2 regions of the Halomonas sp. B23F22_10 genome follow, and region 2 is predicted to be linked to the other one. Evidence: predicted binding sites of a transcription regulator. Region 2 holds the regulator's gene; the other holds the start of a gene.
The links. Region 2 encodes PhoB, which activates phosphate uptake and scavenging genes when phosphate is short. Its sites were predicted from a motif close to TGTCATANNNNTGTCANA; they were not measured.

Region 1: a site for PhoB is predicted at 2,007-2,024, ahead of olsF (bifunctional ornithine lipid synthase OlsF). Genes of this name have one in related genera too.

Annotation. Positions count from the first base shown of each region.
Region 1 is NZ_JBIEKF010000004.1:171,225-175,429, reverse strand. It holds gene ACGTNF_RS10590 (IMPACT family protein) at 1-204, shown strand, start outside; gene olsF (bifunctional ornithine lipid synthase OlsF) at 145-1,947, opposite strand; gene ACGTNF_RS10580 (sodium ion-translocating decarboxylase subunit beta) at 2,086-3,408, opposite strand; gene oadA (sodium-extruding oxaloacetate decarboxylase subunit alpha) at 3,423-4,205, opposite strand, start outside.
Region 2 is NZ_JBIEKF010000005.1:137,627-141,831, forward strand. It holds gene ACGTNF_RS12890 (NAD(P)/FAD-dependent oxidoreductase) at 1-265, opposite strand, end outside; gene ACGTNF_RS12895 (chorismate--pyruvate lyase family protein) at 404-880, shown strand; gene ubiA (4-hydroxybenzoate octaprenyltransferase) at 936-1,829, shown strand; gene phoB (phosphate regulon transcriptional regulator PhoB) at 1,954-2,643, shown strand; gene phoR (phosphate regulon sensor histidine kinase PhoR) at 2,645-3,958, shown strand; gene cysZ (sulfate transporter CysZ) at 4,032-4,205, opposite strand, start outside.

The DNA.
Region 1 (4,205 bases), on a different contig from region 2:
CTGCGGCTGAAGGTCGACTTCGCCGGCGAGGCCCAGGCCCGGGCCTGGTGCGCCGAGCGCGACATCCCGGTGGACGCCGCCGACTACGGCGCCGACGGCGTGGTGCTGACGCTCGGCTGGCCCCGGGATACCGAGCGTGACCTCTCAGCGCTCACCTCCCGCCTCAAGGGACGCCTCGAGACCCTCGACCCCGACGCCGCCTGAGGCCGCCCGCCCGGCGCTGCCCGCCTCGCCCTCCGCGCCGATATAGCGCGCCCGCTTCTCCGGCTTCAGGCGCGCCAGGTCCACCGCCACCAGGCCGTCGGTGCAGTAGCCGAAGGCGGTATCCACACCGAAGGCCAGAAAACGCGTGCCGCCGGGCTCGGTGACCTCCGTGTACTGCTTGTAGAGGGCCGGCACGCCGGCCCCCAGCGCCTGCAGCCCGTGGCGCAGGCGCTGGAAGTCCTCCTTGGCATCGTCACCGCGAAACAGCCGCGCCGCCTCCTGCTCCCCGGCCGGCGAGAGCCGCCAGGGCGCCCGCGGCCGTATCCGGCTGTCGCCGTCCCCGTGGTAGTGGCGGTAGTAGCTCACCAGCAGCTCCTTGGCCAGGAGCGGCAGATGGTTGGGCAGGGTCACCGGCCCGAACAGCCAGCGCACCTCAGGATGGCGACGCAGGTAGGCCCCGAGGCCGACCCACAGATAGTCCAGGCTGCGCCGCCCCCAGTAGCGCGGCTGGACGAAGCTGCGCCCGAGCTCCAGGCCGTGGCGCCACTGCGCCCAGGGCGCACGGTCCAGATGGAAGATGGTCGCGCTGTAGAGCCCCTCGATGCCGTGGCGCTCGAGGATCCGCCCCACCTCGCCAAGCCGGTAGGCGCCGGCGATCTCCAGGTCGCGGTCGTCCCACAGCACCAGGTGGCGGTAATAGGCATCGAACTCGTCCAGGTCGCGCTTGCGGCCGCTGCCCTCCCCCACGCGGCGGAAGGCGACCTCACGCAGCCGGCCGATCTCGCGCATCACCGCCGAGTCGGGATGGCTGTCGACCAGCAGGATGCGCTTGCCGTCGGCCGTCTCGCCCAGCGACTCGGCGTCGCGCAGCTCCTCGCGCAGCGCCTGACGCGGCTCGGGGCGGGCGATGCCGGTCTCGCCGACGAACACGCCGCGCTTGCCGCGCCCCAGCCGATAGACGTGCTTGCGCAGCAGCCTGAGCTTGACCGGCGTGGCCAGGTCGTCGCGATCGAACTGCGCCAGCGGAATCGGCCCGCCGGCCCGCAGGGCGATGTGCCGGCCGCGCTGGCGGAACATCTCCCCGGGCAGCAGCAGCGTGCCGATGTCGCTGCGCAGCGAGGTCAGGGCATAGAAGCGCGAGGAGTTGCGGCCGCGAACGTGGACCGGCAGCAGCGGCGCGTTGGTGCGACGGGCGGCGTGCAGGAAGCCCGAGTGCCACCTGCCGTCGCGCACCCCGCGCGGCCCGGCCCGGGAGACCTCGCCGGCGGGAAAGACGATCACCGCCCGCTCCGCCTCCAGCGCCTCGGTCATGCGCGCGAGGCTGCGGCGCAGCCCGCGCCGCGAGAGGTTGTCCACCGGCACGATCACGTCCGACAGCGGCGCCAGCTGCAGCAGCAGATCGTTGGCCAGGATGCTGACGTCGGGACGCACCTCGGCCACCATGCGCAGCAGCGCCAGGCCGTCCAGGGCGCCGAGCGGGTGATTGGCGACCACTACCACCCGCCCGGTCTCGGGGATCTGCTCGCGGTCCTTCGACGACAGCGTGTAGCCGACGTCGAGATGCTCGAACACCCGGTCGATGAACTCGCACCAGCCGAGCTCGCCGTGCCGGGACAGGAAGTCGTTGATCTCGCGTTCGTGTACCAGGCGCCGCAGCCCCGCCACCAGCGGCCCGAACAGCCAAGGCGGCCGGGCCGCCAGCCTCGGGGCCTTGTCACGCAGGGCCCGCTCGATATCGATCATGCCGTCCCCTCCTCGCCGAACGCCGTCGCGGCGCCGTTGCGCTCAGGCTAGGGCCGGCAGGTGACAGGAAGATGGCGCCCCGAAACGCGACACGGCGCCCCGAGGGGCGCCGTGTGGCGGGCTCATGGCGAAACGGGCTCAGCCGAGATACTTGATCATCACGCCCGCGGCTACCGCCGAGCCGATGACGCCGGCCACGTTGGGCCCCATGGCGTGCATCAGCAGGAAGTTGTGGGGGTTGGACTCCAGCCCCACCTTGTTCGACACCCGCGCCGCCATGGGCACCGCCGAGACCCCGGCGGAGCCGATCAGCGGGTTGATCGGCGTCTTGCTGACCGCGTTGAGCAGCTTGGCCATCAGCACGCCGCAGGCGGTGCCGATGGCGAAGGCCACCATGCCGAGCCCGAGGATCCCCAGGGTCTCCACGGCCAGGAAGCGGTCGGCCATCAGCTTGGAGCCCACCGAGAGGCCGAGGAAGATGGTCACGGTGTTGATCAGCGCGTGCTGGGCGGTATCGGAGAGCCGCTCCACCACGCCGCACTCGCGCATCAGGTTGCCGAAGCAGAACATCCCCAGCAGCGGCGCCGCATCCGGCAGGAACAGCACCACCAGGATCAGCAGGCTGAGCGGGAAGACGATCTTCTCGCGCTTGGACACCGGCCGCAGCTGGGTCATGGCGATCTCGCGCTCGCCCTTGGACGTCAGGGCGCGCATGATCGGCGGCTGGATCAGCGGCACCAGCGCCATGTAGGAGTAGGATGCCACCGCGATGGCCCCCAGCAGCTCCGGCGCCAGGATGCTCGAGACGTAGATCGAGGTGGGGCCGTCGGCGCCGCCGATGATGCCGATGGCGGCGGCCTGGTTGAGCGTGAAGTCCATCACGCCCATGGCGGTCAGCCCCACCGCGCCGATCAGGGTCGCGAAGATGCCGAACTGCGCCGCGGCGCCGAGGAACAGGGTACGCGGATTGGCCAGCAGCGGCCCGAAGTCGGTCATGGCGCCGACGCCCATGAAGATCACCAGCGGCGCGATGCCGGAGGCGATGGCCACGCTGTAGAACTGATACAGCATGCCGTGGGCGAAGCCGGCGCCCAGGGCCACGTCGTTGGCGGCGCGGATCAGCTCCGGCGCGGTATCGCCGTGCAGCACCTCCTCGAGGCCGTGGCGCCAGGCCTCGACGTCGCCGCCCGGGGCCAGGGTCATCTGCAGCGACGCCGCCAGCTCGCGAAGCAGCTCCGGGTGCCCCAGATGGGCCGCCTGCTCGGCGGCGGACAGCGCCAGCCCCGCCTCGGGGATGTTGGCCAGGATGCCGCCGAAGCCGATCGGCACCAGCAGCAGCGGTTCGAACTTCTTGGCCATGGCCAGCCACAGCAGCAGCAGGCAGACGGCGATCATCGCCGCCTGGCCGAGGCTCAGGTTGTAGAGCCCCGAGCCGGTCCACAGGGTCAGAATCTTGTCGATCATGGGTCCGTCCTCTAGAGCACGACGAGGGCGTCGCCCACGGCCACGCTGTCGCCTTCGCCGACGTTCACCGCCGACACGGTGCCGGCGCTGGCCGCGCGCACTTCGGTTTCCATCTTCATGGCCTCGAGGATGATCACCACGTCGCCCTCGGCGACCCGGTCACCCGGCTTGACGTTGACCTTGAAGATGTTGCCGGCGAGCGGCGCGCTGATGGTCTCGCCGGGCGACGCTGCACCCGAGGAGGCCGCCGGCGCCGCGGAGGCGGTCGAAACGGCGCCGCCGCCCTGCTCCTGGATGTGCTCGATCTCGCCGCCCTCGGCGACCTCGACCACGTAGGACTTGCCGTTGACGGTGACGGTGTAGGTCTCGGGGCCACCGGCGGGCGCCTGGGCCGAGGACGCGGCGGACCGGGCCGCCGGGGCGCTCGGCGCCGGCTCGAAGGCGTCGGGGTCGTCGCGATGCTTGAGGAACTTGAGGCCGATCTGGGGGAACAGCGCATAGGTCAGCACGTCGTCGATCTCGCGCTCGCCCTCGGCGAGGCGGATGCCCTCGGCCCCGGCCTTCTCCTTGAGCTCGGCGGACAGCCGGTCCATCTCCGGGGAGAGGCGATCTGCCGGGCGGCAGGTGATCGGCTCGCCGCCTTCCAGCACGCGGGCCTGGAGCTCGGCGTTGTAGGGCGCCGGCGCGGCGCCGTACTCGCCCCTGAGCAGCGCCTGGACCTCCTTGGAGATCGACTTGTAGCGCTCACCCATCATCACGTTCATCACCGCCTGGGTGCCGACGATCTGCGAGGT
Region 2 (4,205 bases):
GCGCGGCCGGATCGATGGCCTCGACCCGGGTGTGCGTGCGCATCGTCACGCCGAGCCGGTCGGCCGCCTCCAGGGCGCTGAGCGAGGCCAGGCGATCCGGCGGCAGGCGCTTGGCGAAGCCGGTGGAGAGCAGCGGCTTGGAGTAGTCCTCGCCGCCGTCGGCGGTGATCAGGGTGATGGGGCGCTCGGGCTGCAGGGCCCGGACCTGGCGCGCCAGGCCCAGCCCGGCCATGCCGGAGCCGATGATGGTCAGGGGTGCGCTCATGGGGCTCCTCGCTGCAGGGGGCGCGACGGGCCGCCATGGTACACTAGCCGCCCCTTGCATTGGACGCGGAGTCGCGCAGTGAATCACGCCCCGGCCCTTTCGCCCCGCTGGCGCCCCCTGGCGGCGGCACGCCCCGCCATGAGCCCGGCCTGGTGGCGCTGGATCGCCACCCGGGGCTCGCTGACCCAGCGGCTGATCGAGGCCGGCGCGCCTCGCCGCTTCCGGGTCAGGCTGCTCGACCAGCGCCTGGGCCGGCCGCGCCGCGACGAGGCCATGGCGCTGGGCACGGCGCCGGACCGCCTGGTCTGGCGGCGCGAGGTCGCGCTGTGTCTCGGCGATCGTTCCTGGGTGATGGCGCGCTCGGTGGCCCCGCTCCACGGCCTGCACGGCCAGCGGCTGGCGGGCCTCGGCGAGCGCTCGCTGGGGCACTGGCTGTTCCGCCAGCCCGGCCTCGAGCGCGGCCCCATCGAGGTCAGCGCCGACCCGGCGCCCTTCCACGACGCGCCCGGCCCCTGGGGTCGCCGCTCGGTGCTGCGCCACGGCCGCTTCGCGGTGCTGGTCCAGGAGTTCTTCCTCGACGCCATGGCGGATGACCTGGCCCTGCCGGCGCGATAGGCTGCGTCTGGCATCGCCCGAAACCCGCGTCGTCCGATTCAACCGAGAGACCCACATGGAACGTTCCCTGATGCGCCCCAAGGGGCTGGCCCGGCTGCCCGACTTCCTGCACCTGACGCGCCTCGACCGCCCCATCGGCACCTGGCTGCTGATGTGGCCGACGCTGTGGGCGCTGTGGACGGCGGCCGAGGGCGTTCCCGAGCGCCGGCTGCTGCTGATCTTCGTCGCCGGGGTCTACCTGATGCGGGCCGCGGGCTGCGTGGTCAACGACTACGCCGACCGCCACTTCGACGGCCACGTGAAGCGGACGAAGTCACGTCCGCTGGCCACCGGACGCATCGGCGAAGGCGAGGCCAAGGGGCTGTTCGCCGGCCTGGTGCTGGCGGCCTTCGTGCTGGTGTGCTTCACCAATGCCTTCACCGTGATGCTGTCGGTGGGCGGCGTGATCCTGGCCTTCGTCTATCCCTTCATGAAGCGCTACACCCATCTGCCCCAGGTGGTGCTGGGCGCGGCCTTCTCGTGGGCCATTCCCATGGCCTTCGGCGCGGTGCTCGGCCATGTGCCGCTGGAGGCCTGGCTGCTGTTCGCCGCCAACGTGCTGTGGACCGTGGCCTACGACACCGAGTACGCCATGGTCGACCGCGACGACGACCTGCGCATCGGCATCAAGTCCACCGCGGTACTGTTCGGCCGCGCCGACAAGCGGATCATCGGCCTGCTGCAGCTGGCCACGCTCGCCCTGCTGGCCTGGGCCGGCGAGCGCCTCGGCCTCACCGGCTTCTTCTGGCTCGGCCTGGCCGCCATGGCGGCGACCTTCGTCCACCAACAGCGGCTGATCCGCCACCGCGATCGCGATCGCTGCTTCCAGGCCTTCCTCAACAATCACTGGTCGGGGCTCTTGGTGTTCGCCGGCATCGCGCTGTCGCTGTGGCCGGGCGCCGGCGCGTGACGCCGGGCGGGAAAAAACCGCGGCGCTGAGCGGGGGCGACAGGACGAGGCTGTCACGGTATTGTCACAAGGACATGCTGTCATCGTCACCAATATGTCACTGCTCTCGACCATGAGGCCCCGGGATGACCGCCAAGACCGTACTGATCGTCGATGATGAAGCGCCCATCCGCGAGATGATCGCCGTGGCGCTGGAGATGGCCGACTATCGCGTGCTCGAGGCGGACAATGCCCAGAGCGCCCACGCCATGGTCGTCGATCACCAGCCCGACCTGGTGCTGCTGGACTGGATGATGCCCGGCACCAGCGGCGTCGAGCTCGCCCGCCGGCTCAAGCGCGAGGAAGGCACCTCGGAGCTGCCGATCATCATGCTCACCGCCAAGGGCGAAGAGGACAACAAGATCCAGGGCCTCGAGTCCGGGGCCGACGACTACATCACCAAGCCCTTCTCGCCCCGCGAGCTGGTGGCGCGCCTCAAGGCGGTCCTGCGCCGGGCCACGCCGCGCGGCGTCGAGGATCCGGTCCAGGTCGAGGGCCTGATGCTCGACCCGGTCAGCCACCGCGTCAGCATCGACGGCCAGTCGCTGGAGATCGGCCCCACCGAGTACCGCCTGCTGCAGTTCTTCATGACCCACCAGGAACGCGCCTACACCCGCGGCCAGCTGCTCGACCAGGTCTGGGGCGGCAACGTCTACGTCGAGGAGCGCACCGTGGACGTGCATATCCGCCGCCTGCGCAAGGCGCTGGGCGAGCCGCACCAGCAGCTGATCCAGACCGTGCGCGGCACCGGCTACCGCTTCTCCGCCAAGGCCTGACATGGGCCGGCTGTGGCGACGCGAATGTTGGCGGCTGGCGTCCCTGGTGGCCGCCGGCGCGCTGATCGGCTGGCCCTTCGCCCTGAGCGGCCTCGGCCTCGCCGTGGGGCTCACCATCTACCTCTTCTACCAGATGCGCCAGCTCCACGCGCTGCAGGAATGGCTGACCCATCACCCCCATGACGAGCCGCCCTCGGCGATGGGGCTGTGGGGGGAACTGTTCGACCGCCTCTACCGCTACCAGAAGGGGCAGCGCATCACCCAGCGGCGGCTGCGCGACACCCTGAGCCGCATCCAGGAATCCTCCGAGGCGATGCGCGACAGCGTGGTGATGCTCGACCGCCACGGCGACATGGAGTGGTGGAACAGCGCCGCCGAGCGGATGCTGGGCCTCAAGCCGACCCTGGACCGCGGCCAGCACATCACCAACCTGCTCCGCGACCCGAGCTTTGTCGACTACTTCCACGCCCGCGACTACCGCGAGCCGCTGACGCTGTGCTCGCCGATCGACGAGAACCTGATCCTGCAGTTCCAGATCACCCTCTACGGCGACGACGAACGCCTGGTGATGGCCCGCGACATCACCCGCCTGCACCGCCTCGAGCAGATGCGCCGCGACTTCGTGGCCAATGTCTCCCACGAGCTGCGCACCCCGCTCACCGTGCTGACGGGCTACCTCGAGACCTACGGCGACATGGCCGAGATGCTGCCGGAGCGCCTCGGCCGCGGCATCGGCCAGATGCAGAGCCAGACCCGGCGCATGCAGAACCTGGTCAACGACCTGCTGCTGCTGTCGCGGCTGGAGAACGACCAGGGCGGCCACGACGACGTCCACCTCGACCCGGCCAGCCTGCTCGAGGCCGTGCGCCGCGACGCCGAGGCGCTGTCCGAGAGCCATCATCGACTGGAGGTGGAGATCGACGAGCCCCGCGCCCTGCTCGGCTCGGAGAAGGAGCTGCACAGCGCCGTCTCCAACCTGGCCTTCAATGCCGTGCGCTACGCCGGCGAGGACAGCCGCATCGTGCTGCGCTGGCGTCCCTGGGGCGACGGCGCCTGCCTGGAGGTCGAGGACGACGGCGAGGGCATCGACCCGCTGCACATCCCGCGCCTGACCGAGCGCTTCTACCGGGTCGACAAGGGCCGCAGCACCGCCACCGGCGGCACCGGCCTGGGGCTGGCCATCGTCAAGCACGTGCTGCTGCGCCACGATGCCCAGCTGGAGATCGATTCCCGGCTCGGCGAGGGCGCCACCTTCCGCTGCATCTTCCCCGCCGCGCGCCTCACCGACGCCGCGCCGTCCTCGCGGCGCGCCTGATTCCGTCCCGGACACGACTCCGCCCGACGCAGGCCGGGCGGAGGGAGGTCACGCGATCACGACGCCTGGAGCGTCAGCGCCTCGCCGGGGCGGGGTCGGGCGCGAGCGCCCGATAGTGGTCTTCCCACATCAGCACCGCGCCGGCCACGGCGCCGGGCAGCAGGAGCAGGTTGGCCAGCGGCAGCCAGGTGATCAGCATCACCCAGCCGCCGTAGGTCAGCGTCGGCCAGCGGCGCGCGGCGAGGCG